DNA from 2 places in the Micromonospora sp. CNB394 genome. Region 1 is predicted to be linked to the other one. Evidence: riboswitches for the same ligand, from Rfam matches in the RefSeq annotation. Region 1 holds a riboswitch; the other holds the start of a gene.

Region 1 (5,341 bases):
AGGGCACCTCGGCGGCGAACGTGATCGCCGGACCGGCCGGTGTGCGCCCGTCGCCGGGCGTGCCCTCCGGGTGCACGTGCAGGTACGCCAGGTCGCCCTGCCGCAGCGCCACCAGGTGCCCGTACGCGCCGAGGTAGGGCTGAAGGTCGGTGACCGGCCGCCCGTCGCGGCTGACGGAGAGCGTGAGCCGGCTGGTCCGGCCCGGCTCCGGCGTGCCGGTCAGGGTGACCGTGTAGCCGTCGACGGTGGTGCTGGTCGCCGGTGCCGGCAGCGGCCGGGCGGTCAGCTCGCCGGGGACCGTGACGTCCAGGCCGAGGGTCAGCGGGTCGCCGCCTTCGGGGGTGAAGTCGGCGAACGCCCGCCAGGCGCCGGGGCCGTGCAGCGGCGAGGCGACCTGCCAGGTGCCGTCGCCGGTCATCTCCGGGTGGACGTGCCGGAACCCGGAGAGGTCCCGCCGGGCGACGATCAGGTGCATGCGCTTGTCGTGGGCCACCTCGAAGCGGGTGACCGGCGCGCCGTCCGGGCCGGTGATCCGGAAGGCGAACTGTCCGGCCGGGGCGGCGGCGGGCTGGAACGTGTAGCCGCGTTCGGAGACGAGCAGCCCGCCGGGCGGGTGCGCGGAGGCCCCGTTCTCGTCACCGTGGCCGGTGCCGCCGGCCCCGTGGTCGCTGTCGCTGTCGTCGTGGCGGGTGTCGGCGGCCGGGGCGACGGGATCGGCCAGGGTGCCGATCCCGTACGCCGCGCCGAACACCGCCACGAGGCCGAGGGCGAAGCCGCTGAGCTTCGTCGCCGTGTTCATGGTGTCTCCTCGGTTTCTGCGGGTCCGCCGGACCCGTCACGCACCGACGAGGTCGTAGCCGGCCTCGTCGACCGCCGCGCGGACCGCGTCCACGTCCAGCGGGTTCCGACTGGTGACGGTGACCCGGCCGCCGGCCAGGTCGACCTGGACGTCGGTGACGCCCGGAAGCGCGCTCAGCTCGGTGCTCACCGAGTTGACGCAGTGCCCGCAGGTCATGCCGTTCACCTGGTACGTGGTCTCCATCTCGCCCTCCGATCTCATACCCCCCTGGGGTACGACTCGAACGTTAGCATACCCCCAAGGGGTACGCTATCCTCGGTGTCATGACCGCGCCGTCCAGCCCGACCCGGGGCTACACCGCCAGCAAGGACCAACTCCTCGCCCGGCTCCGCCGGATCGAGGGCCAGGTCCGTGGCATCGAGAAGATGGTCGAGGACGACCGCTACTGCATCGACGTGCTGACCCAGATCTCGGCCATCCAGGCGGCGCTGGACAAGGTCGGCCTCGGCCTGCTCGACGGCCACGCCCGGCACTGCATGCACGAGGGCGCCGCCGAGGGCCGGGCCGACGAGATGGCGACCGAGATGATGGCCGCTGTCGGCCGCCTCATGAAGCGCGGCTGAAACGGTCACCCGCCCGTCCCGGGCCCGGCCTGCCGGGCCGGGCGAGCCGGGCTGCCTACCATGGCCGGGCGACGCCCCGGACGTGGTCGACACGTCCACGCCGGCCGGGTGACCAGACCGGTCCGGCGGACCAGGCGTCGCCGCGACCGTTGGGAGAGACGCCATGGGTGCCGACCACACCCGCCCCGCAGCCGCCGCGCCGCCGGGCGTACGACGGCTGCTCGTCGCCGTGGTGGTTCCGCTGTTCGCGCTCACCGTGATCGCGGCGCTGGTGCTCTGGCCCCGGCAGGACCGGGAGCCGGTCGGCGGCGCGGACGTCCCCCGCTACCACGGCACCGTGACCCGGGTGGTCACCGAGCCCTGCCCGCCCACCCCGGAGACGCCGGCCGGTGGAGGTGGCCCCTGCGGCACCGTGACCGTCACCGCCGAGCAGGGCCCGGACGCGGGCCGGCCGGTCGAGATGCCGATCCCGGCCGGGCCGGGCGCGCCCCGGGTCGCCGTCGGCGACGAGGTCGTCCTGGTCGAACTGACCGACCCGGCCGACCCGGCGGTGAAGTCCTACAACATCGCCGAGCACCAGCGCGGCACACCGCTGATCTGGCTGATGGTGCTGTTCGCCGCCGCGATCGTGGCGTTCGGCCGCTGGCGCGGGCTCGCCGCGCTCGGCGGGCTGGTGGCCAGCTTCGCCATCGTGCTCGGCTTCGTGCTGCCGGGCATCGGGTCCGGCCGGCCGCCGCTGCTGGTGGCGATCGTGGGCGCCGCGCTGATCATGTTCGTGGTGCTCTACCTGACCCACGGGATCACCGCGCAGACGTCGGTGGCGGTGCTCGGCACGCTCGGCAGCCTGGTGGTCACCGGCGTGCTCGGCCTGCTCGCCACGTCCGCCACCCACCTGACCGGCTTCGGCAGCGAGGACGCCACCACGCTGTCCATGTTCCAGGCCGACGTGGACCTGCACGGGCTGTTGCTGGCCGGCATCATCATCGGCTCGCTGGGCGTGCTGGACGACGTCACAGTCACCCAGGCGGCCACCGTCACCGAACTGGCACACGCCAACCCGGGCCTGTCCCGGCGGCAGCTCTACCGGGCCGCGACCCGGGTCGGCCGGGCGCACATCGCGTCCACCGTCAACACCATCGTGCTGGCGTACGCGGGCGCCTCGCTGCCGCTGCTGCTCCTGCTGGTCGCCGACGCCCGACCGGTCAGCCAGATCCTCACCAGCGAGTTCCTCGCCCAGGAGATCGTCCGCAGCGCGGTGGCCACGCTCGGCCTGATCGCCGCCGTACCGCTGACGACCGGACTGGCCGCGATCGTGACCACCGCCGGACGGCGCTCGCGCGGCGCGGAACCGGCGCCACCCGCGCCCCGGCCGCCGGCCGGGCGGGACGACGCGCTGGAGGCGCTCGGCGGCGGGAAGAGTACGGAGGCCGCATGGTGACACTGCGCAGCGTGACCATCGATTTCAAACGCGACGCTGGTCACGGTGCGCCACGGCGAAATCTCGCTATTGGTCGGCTTCCGGACGTAGAACCTCAGGAGTGCTGTCAGGTAACCTCGCTGCCGGTCACCGCCGAAGGCGCGCACCGGCGCCAGCGGTGCCGCCGCCCAATCGCCCGCGGGCGAGCCGGGGAACCAGGTACATGGGGTGAATCCGCGACAGCGGTAGGGGCCACTTCCGTCCCGAACCCGTCAGCTAACCCGGTCGGCGGCCGACGGAAGGGAACATTGTGACGGCACCCCTGCGCCGCTGGCTGACACCCGTGGTGGCCGTGCTGGCCTCGCTGGCCGTGCTGGCCGGGCCCACCCCGGCGACCGCGGCCCCCACTGCGGCGGCCCCCGGCACCCCCTCGGGTCACGAGGAGGACGGCGAACCGCCGCTCATCACCGAGGCGATCGACGCCGCCAACCGCAACTTCCTCCAGGCCAAGGCGAAGCTGGCCAAGTCGCAGGACCGCCAGCGGCGGCTGGCGGCCGAGGTGAAGACGGCACAGGCCGAATTCGACGCGCTCAGCCCACAGGTCAACCAGCTCGCCGCCCAGTCCTACCGGACCGGCCGGATGGGCGCGATGGCGATGCTGCTGGAGAGCAACTCCCCCGATTCGTTCGTCCGCCGGGTCAACGCCCTGGACGAACTGAACCTCCTCAACGCGCAGCGCCTGGCCGCCATCAACGCGGTCAAGACCCGCGCCGAGCAGGCCAAGATCGCGCTCGACGCCGAGGTGCGCGAGCAGGAGAAGCAGAAGAACGCGATGGAGCGCGAGAAGGTGCAGGCCGAGCGCGCGCTGAAGCTCGTCGGCGGTCTCGGCTTCACCGGCGGCCTGGTCTCCGCCACCTCACCGGTCGCCAAGATCGCCCCCGGCCGCACCGCCGACGGCGGCTGGAAGGCCGAGTCGTGCAGCGAGGACGACCCGACCACCTCGGGCTGCGTCACACCGCGCACACTGCACGCCTACCAGGAGGTCCGCCGCGCGGGCTTCAAGCGCTTCGTGGGCTGCTACCGGCCCGGCGGGCCGTGGGAGCACCCCAAGGGCAAGGCGTGCGACTGGTCGCTCCAGAACAGCGGCTTCGCGCCCTGGCACAACAACGACACCCGCCGGTACGGCAACGAGGTCGCCGCCTTCCTCATCCGCAACGCCGACCGGCTGGGCATCTACTACGTCATCTGGAACCGGCAGATCTGGTTCCCGGCCACCGGCTGGCGTTCGTACAGCGGACCGTCGAACCACACCGATCACGTCCACATGTCGCTGCTCTGACCCGGACACGACGAAGGGGCCGCCCCGAGGGCGGCCCCTTCGTCGCCCTACGGGTCAGCCGGCCAGCGCCGGGTCGGCGGGCGCCGCCGGAGCGGGCAGCGGGGCCGGGGACTGCGCCACGGTCCGCACCTCGCCGCCGGCGAGCCGGTACGACATGCCCACCACCGTGCACCGCCCGGCCGCCACCCGCTCGGCCAGTACGGCGGACCGGGCCAGCAGCGTCTCCACCGTCTGCGCGATGTGCACGTCGATGATGCCGTCGAGGTCGTCGACGCCCTGGCGGGCGGCGCGCAGCAGGCTGGGCGAGACCGCGTCCACCACCGCGCCCAGGTGCCCGACCGGGGCGGCGCCGGTCCGGACCCCCTCCCGGGCGGCCTGGACCGCGCCGCACGAGTCGTGGCCGAGCACCACCACGAGCGGCGTGCCGAGCACGGTGACCGCGTACTCGACGCTGCCGAGCACCTCCGGCCCGGCGGTGTGCCCGGCCGTCCGCACCACGAAGAGGTCACCGAGACCGCGATCGAAGATGATCTCGGCGGCGAGCCGCGAGTCGGAGCAGCCGACGATCACCGCGAAGGGGTGCTGGCCGACGGCGACCGCCGCCCGGTGCCCGGCGTCCTGATTCGGATGCTGCGGAGCGCCACTGACGAACCGGTGATTACCGGCACGCAGCTCGGTCAGTGCCTGCTCCGGGGTGCTCGGCGTCATGTCCCTCACCTCGTCTACCTGGGGAACCACCAGGCCGAACGGCCTCGCGACCCACGGTCACACGCACCTGGGGGCCCGTCAAGATTCGTGATACGCATTTCATACTTTCCCGTGCCGGCCCGCGCCGGGCCGGTACTACCGAGCAGGGGAATAGCATGACCACCATGGCGACCACACCAGCTGAGGGCGGGAGCCGCCGTAACTGGACCTTCCTCACCAACCACGGCCACGTGCTGCTCGCGATCGCACGCAATCCCACCGCCCGGCTGCGGGACGTGGCCGACGAGGTGGGCGTGACCGAACGGGCGGCCCAGGCCATCGTCGCCGACCTGGAGGCGGGGGGCTACCTGCGGCGTACGCGGGTGGGACGGCGCAACGAGTACACGATCAACCCGAAGGGACGCTTCCGGCACCCGGCCGAGGCCGACCAGCAGGTCGGCGCCCTGCTGGCCCTC
Region 2 (5,341 bases), on a different contig from region 1:
AGTGGCGGATGGTCGGCCGGCGCGGGCGGCTGGCGTCCTGGACCGTGGTCGGTGACCCGGCGCAGACCGCCTGGACCGGCGACCCGCAGGAGCTGGACCGGGCCCGTGACCAGGCGTTGGGCCGGCGCAAGCGGCACCGGTACGAGCTGACGACCAACTACCGCAACTCGGCGGAGATCTTCGCGGTGGCGGCGGCGGAGATCCGCCGCCTCTATCCGGACCTGCCGCTGCCCGACGCGGTGCGGTCCACGGGGGTGCCGCCGGTGGAGCGGACGGTGCCCGCCGCCGACCTGCCGGCGGCCACCGTCGAGGCGGCCGAGACGCTGCTCGGGCAGGTGGAGGGCACGGTCGGCGTGATCACGCCGGTGCCGCGCCGGGACGAGGTGGCCGGCTGGCTGGGCGGGCTCGGCGCGGGCCGGCTCCAGGTGGTGACCAGCCTCCAGGCCAAGGGCATGGAGTACGACGGCGTGGTGCTGGTGGCGCCGGGCGAGATCCGGGCCGACCCCTCGGGCGTGCGCACGCTCTACGTGGCGCTGTCCCGGGCCACCCAGCGCCTCACCACGCTCGACCCGGTGGGGTGAGTGGCCCCGCCGCCACCCGCAGTTCACTAGCATACATAGCGATGTGAACATACATTGGGCCGGGGCCGGTACGGGGCAGGAAGGGTGTTGGCGTGGGCGCAGGCCATGACCACAGCGGCGCGGTGACCAACGCGGCACACCGCCACCGGGGCCGACTCTGGGCCGCCTTCGCGCTGCTCGCCGTCCTGATGGTGGTCGAGGCGGTGGCCGCCTTCACGACCGGTTCGCTGGCACTGCTCTCCGACGCCGGGCACATGTTCACCGACGTCCTCGGCATCGGCATGGCGCTCGCCGCGATCACCGCCACCCGACGTGCCGGCACCGACCCGCAGCGCACGTTCGGGCTCTACCGGCTGGAGGTGCTCGCCGCCCTCGCCAACGCCGTACTGCTCGCCGCCGTCGCCGTCTACGTCCTGGTCGAGGCGGTACGCCGGTTCGGCGAGCCGCCGGAGGTGCTGGCCGGCCCGATGCTCGTGGTGGCAGTGCTCGGCCTGCTCGCCAACATCGTCGCGTTCGCACTGCTGCGCGCCGGGTCGAAGGAGAGCATCAATCTGCACGGGGCGTACCTGGAGGTGCTCGGCGACCTGCTCGGCTCGCTCGGCGTGATCGCCGCCGCGCTGGTCATCGCGGTGACCGACTGGTGGTGGGCGGACCCGCTGGTCGCCGTCGGCATCGGCCTGTTCATCCTGCCGCGCACCTGGCGGCTCGGCCGGGCCGCGGTGCGCATCCTGGTGCAGGCCGCGCCGGAGCACCTCCAGGTGACCGCCGTGCACGACCGGCTGGCCGCCGTGCCCGGCGTGGCCGAGGTGCACGACCTGCACGTCTGGACGCTCACCTCGGGCATGGAGGTGGCCTCGGCGCACCTGACCACCGATCCGGGCGTGGACCCGAGCGCGGTGCTGGCCGCGGCACGGGCCGCCCTGCACGAGGACTTCTCCATCGATCACGCCACGTTGCAAGTCGAACCCGGAGCGTCCGCCGGGGTGTGCGGACCGACCGAGTGGTGATTAGGACACACTTAAATCACTGTGGCTAATGTACAGTTATGCCGGTTTTGCCCCGCCTGGCGGTATTGCTCCACGGAGCCGTACCCGGGCAGCGCCGGTAGTCTCGATCGCGGCCGCACCCGCGGGCGCCACCGGCCCCGGTGGGGCGGCCGTCGCCTAATCGTCCGCAGGGACGAGCCGGGGAACCACGTACGTGGGGTGCATCCGCGTCAGCGGTAGGGATCTTCCGTCCCGAACCCGTCAGCTAACCCGGTCGGCGTTGACGGAAGGACATGTGAATGCCCCCAGTGGCACCTGTACGACGGACGGCCGCCCGGATGGCGGCCCTGATCGTCGCGACGCTGGCCCTCGGCGTCGCGACCGTTCCGGTCTCCCCCGCCTCGGCGGCGCCCGCGACCGGCCTGCTCGCCGCCGCGCCCGGCGACGACGAGGGCGGCACGCCCGAACTGCGTGCCCAGCTCGACGCGGCCAGCAAGGGCTGGTTGGAGGCGAAAGCCGCGCTGAACCGGTCGGTGAGCCGTCAGAAGCAGCTCAACGACCAGCTCGAAGCAGTCGGCGCCGAACTCGCAGTACGCGACGCCAAGGTCGGCGAGATCGCCGCGGTGGCGTACCGCAACGGCCGCCTGGGCACAGCCGGGGCGCTGCTCGGCAGCAGCAGCCCGGAGGGCTTCATGGACCGGGCCGCCGCGCTGGAGCAGGTCGCCGCGAACGAGGACCGCACACTGCGCGACCTGATCGCCACCCGGGACGAGGCCACCCGCACCCGCGCCCAGCTCGACGGCGAGATCCGCGAGCAGCGCAAGCAGGTGACGGTGATGGCCCGGCGCAAGGACCAGGTCGAGCGCGCCCTGGAGGCGGCGAACGACCGCGCCTCGCGCAGCAGCGGCGGCAGCAGCGGCAGCAGCGGCAGCGGCAGCAGCGGCAGCGGCGTGCAGGGCACCTCCAGCAAGAACGCCGAGCCGGCGCCGCGCAACTCGGACGGCTCCTGGCCGTCGGAGTCGTGCAGCGTCAACGACCCCACCCCGGCGAACGGCTGCATCACCCCGCGCACGCTGCACGCGCTGCAGCAGGCCAAGGCGGCCGGCTTCACCCGGTACGTCTCGTGCCACCGGCCCAGCGGCTCCGGTGAGCACCCGAAGGGGCGGGCCTGCGACTTCGCCGCGCAGAAGAGCGGCTTCGGCGGCGTGGCCTCCGGCGGTGACCGGACGTACGGCAACAACCTGGCCGCGTACTTCGTGCGCAACGCCGACCCGCTCGCCGTGCTCTACGTGATCTGGTTCAAGCAGATCTGGCTACCCAGCAGCGGATGGAAGTCGTACAGCGGGGCCAACGGCGACCCGTCCAGCGACCACACCAACCACGTGCACCTGTCGGTGTACTGAGCGCCCCGGCGGGCCGGCCGGATCAGGCCGGCCGGCCCTCCAGGGTCGCTCCGAGACGTGCCGCCAGGCCCAGGTGAGCCGCCCGGGCCTGGCGGAACGCGTACCCGAACAGCGGCGCCGGCGCGGTCAGCGTGATCTCCACGTCGATGCGTACCGTGCCGTCGGGCTCGTCGCGCAGCCGGGTGTGGTTGCGGACCGTCGTCGCGGGCTGCTGCCGCGCCACGGTAACCACCTCGTCCTCGCCGGCGATCAGCACGTCCGCCTGGTACGTGACCGGGAAGTGCAGCGGGCCGAGCTGCAGCCGGTCGGTGATGGCGTAGCTGGCCAGCGCGCCCGGCCGGGCCGGCAGCTTCCGGACCCGGACGATCAACGGATGCAGCTCGCCCTGGCGACTCAGATCACCCAGCAGGGCCACCGCTTCGGCCCGGCTGCACCGGGCCTGCACGGTGTAGCTGAAGCTGTCGCTGCTCTGCAAGCGGGCCCCCTCGCCGTCGTGCGTCGCGACGATCGTCCCGTACCGACGCCGGACTGGCAACGGGTAGAAGGTCCCCTGGTCGCAGGGGGTGTGAACGGCGCTCAGGCGCCGGGCAGAACCTCGGGGGTGTCGTCGGCGAACCACGGCTCGGGCGCGCCGAACAGGCCGAGCAGCCCGGTCACCCAGAGCTGCCGGTGCACGAACCGGCTCGGCTCGGTGACCACGAGCTTGACGCCGCTGACCTCGCAGGTCTGGAAGCCCGCGACCATGGCACTGATGCCGACCGAGTCGATGAACGTGACGAGCCGCATGTTCAGCTCGATCCGCGAGGGGCGGCCCTTCGCGAGCACCTCGGCGATCGCTTCCCGCACCTCGTACGCGGTGTCGACGTCGATCTCCCCACGGGGCGCGATCTGGACGACACCACCCGGTCGCATCGACTTCACGATCGACAGGCTCACGCGAGCACCTCCACTCGCCCATGACGGGCGCCTCATCAGTACGCGGGCCGCGACCGAGCGTATTCCTCTCACGGCCCGGTCGCCACCCCCCGGGATGAGCAATTCGCGAACTGGGCACACCTGGGCGTACCCAATCCGGACCTCCGGGTTCCAGTTTCCCCTTCAAGGACGGGTCGCGACCAGCCGTGCGGCTGGTCGGCCCCGCCGATCCGCCGACCAGGGTAGCGGGCGCACGCACGTCCCGCGGGCACCGGTCCCGGCGCGTTCGAGTGGTTCGTCCCGTTCACCGCCCGGTCGCCGTGACCCGGGGGTGGTTTGCCGCGCCCGCCCGCTGGGCACTGCCCGAGACAGTGAACCCGCCGGATGGACACCGGAGTCCGAAGTGGCCGCCGGCCTTCGGCACCCGAGGAGGCAGAACGATGTTCGGATCCAACCTGCTGGACCGCCGGGGCAAGGCCGAGCGGGTCGCCGACCAGGCGTGGCAGCACCTGCTCTCCGCCGTCGGTTCCGCCGGCGACAGCGTGCGCGACGCCACCCGGACCGCCCGCCGCAGTTCCTCCGGCCTGGCCGACGACGCCACCGACCTGGTCGGCACCGCCGCCGAGGAGGCACGCCGCCGGGCCGGCCTCGCGTTCGACGCGCTCGCCGGCCGCCGGCCCGCGCTGCCCTGGACGCTGCTGATCGCGGCGGCGCTCGCCGGCGCGGCGATCGGCTGGGCCGCCGGGACCGCCGCACGCGCCGCCGGCAGCCGGGACCGCACCGCGAACGAGATCGAGTTCGTGGACGTCGACCGGCCGAACTCGCCGGCCGGCCTGGACGGCTGAGCGACAGGCGACCCGACACGGTGGCCGCTCCCGGGACGCCCGGGGGCGGCCACCGTGCTGCCCCACCCGCACCGGGTGAGGCCCGCTCACCCGGGACACGCGCAGGATCGCGGGTGCGGGACCACACGCCCGTGCCGCGATCGACGGGAGGGAGAGCCGGATGGCCACCGACACGATCACGCGTACCGACCGGGACATCCAGTCCGCCGTGCTCGACGAGCTGACCTGGGAGCCACGGGTCGGCCCGGACGAGATCGGGGTGACAGTCACCGAGGGCGTGGTGACGCTGACCGGCCGGGTGGACAGCTACGCCAAGAAGTGGGCCGCCGAGCGGGCCGCCCACCGGGTCGCCCGGGTCCGTGCGGTCGCCAACGACCTCGCCGTCCGGATCGACACCGCCGCCGGGCGGGAGGACCCGGAGATCGCGGTCGCCGCCGTACGGGCGCTGGAGTGGGACGCGTTCGTCCCGATCGAGGCGTTGCAGGTGACCGTCGCCGACGGCTGGGTCACGCTGCACGGCGAGGTCGAGTGGGAGTACCAGCGGCGGGCCGCCGAACGGTCGGTCGGCCGGCTCACCGGCGTACGCGGGGTGAGCAACGGGATCGCGGTAC

What was found. A riboswitch is a leader RNA that binds a small molecule or an ion and turns the genes downstream of it on or off. The one in region 1 is predicted to bind cyclic di-AMP.
Region 2: it holds a riboswitch for cyclic di-AMP, as region 1 does, so the genes downstream of both, C569_RS0117700 (hypothetical protein) here and C569_RS0110595 (hypothetical protein) in region 1, are expected to answer to the same signal.

Annotation. Positions count from the first base shown of each region.
Region 1 covers NZ_KB895830.1:139,306-144,646, reverse strand. Annotated here, with positions in the region: gene C569_RS0110615 (hypothetical protein) at 1-799, opposite strand, end outside; gene C569_RS0110610 (heavy-metal-associated domain-containing protein) at 836-1,042, opposite strand; gene C569_RS0110605 (metal-sensitive transcriptional regulator) at 1,123-1,422, shown strand; gene C569_RS0110600 (YibE/F family protein) at 1,586-2,860, shown strand; cyclic di-AMP (ydaO/yuaA leader) riboswitch at 3,015-3,146, shown strand; gene C569_RS0110595 (hypothetical protein) at 3,150-4,178, shown strand; gene C569_RS0110590 (carbonic anhydrase) at 4,233-4,886, opposite strand; gene C569_RS0110585 (helix-turn-helix domain-containing protein) at 5,042-5,341, shown strand, end outside.
Region 2 covers NZ_KB895839.1:94,690-100,030, forward strand. Annotated here, with positions in the region: gene C569_RS0117690 (AAA family ATPase) at 1-581, shown strand, start outside; gene C569_RS0117695 (cation diffusion facilitator family transporter) at 674-1,588, shown strand; cyclic di-AMP (ydaO/yuaA leader) riboswitch at 1,732-1,862, shown strand; gene C569_RS0117700 (hypothetical protein) at 1,867-2,970, shown strand; gene C569_RS0117705 (SRPBCC family protein) at 2,993-3,505, opposite strand; gene C569_RS0117710 (STAS domain-containing protein) at 3,547-3,906, opposite strand; gene C569_RS0117715 (hypothetical protein) at 4,326-4,730, shown strand; gene C569_RS0117720 (BON domain-containing protein) at 4,891-5,341, shown strand, end outside.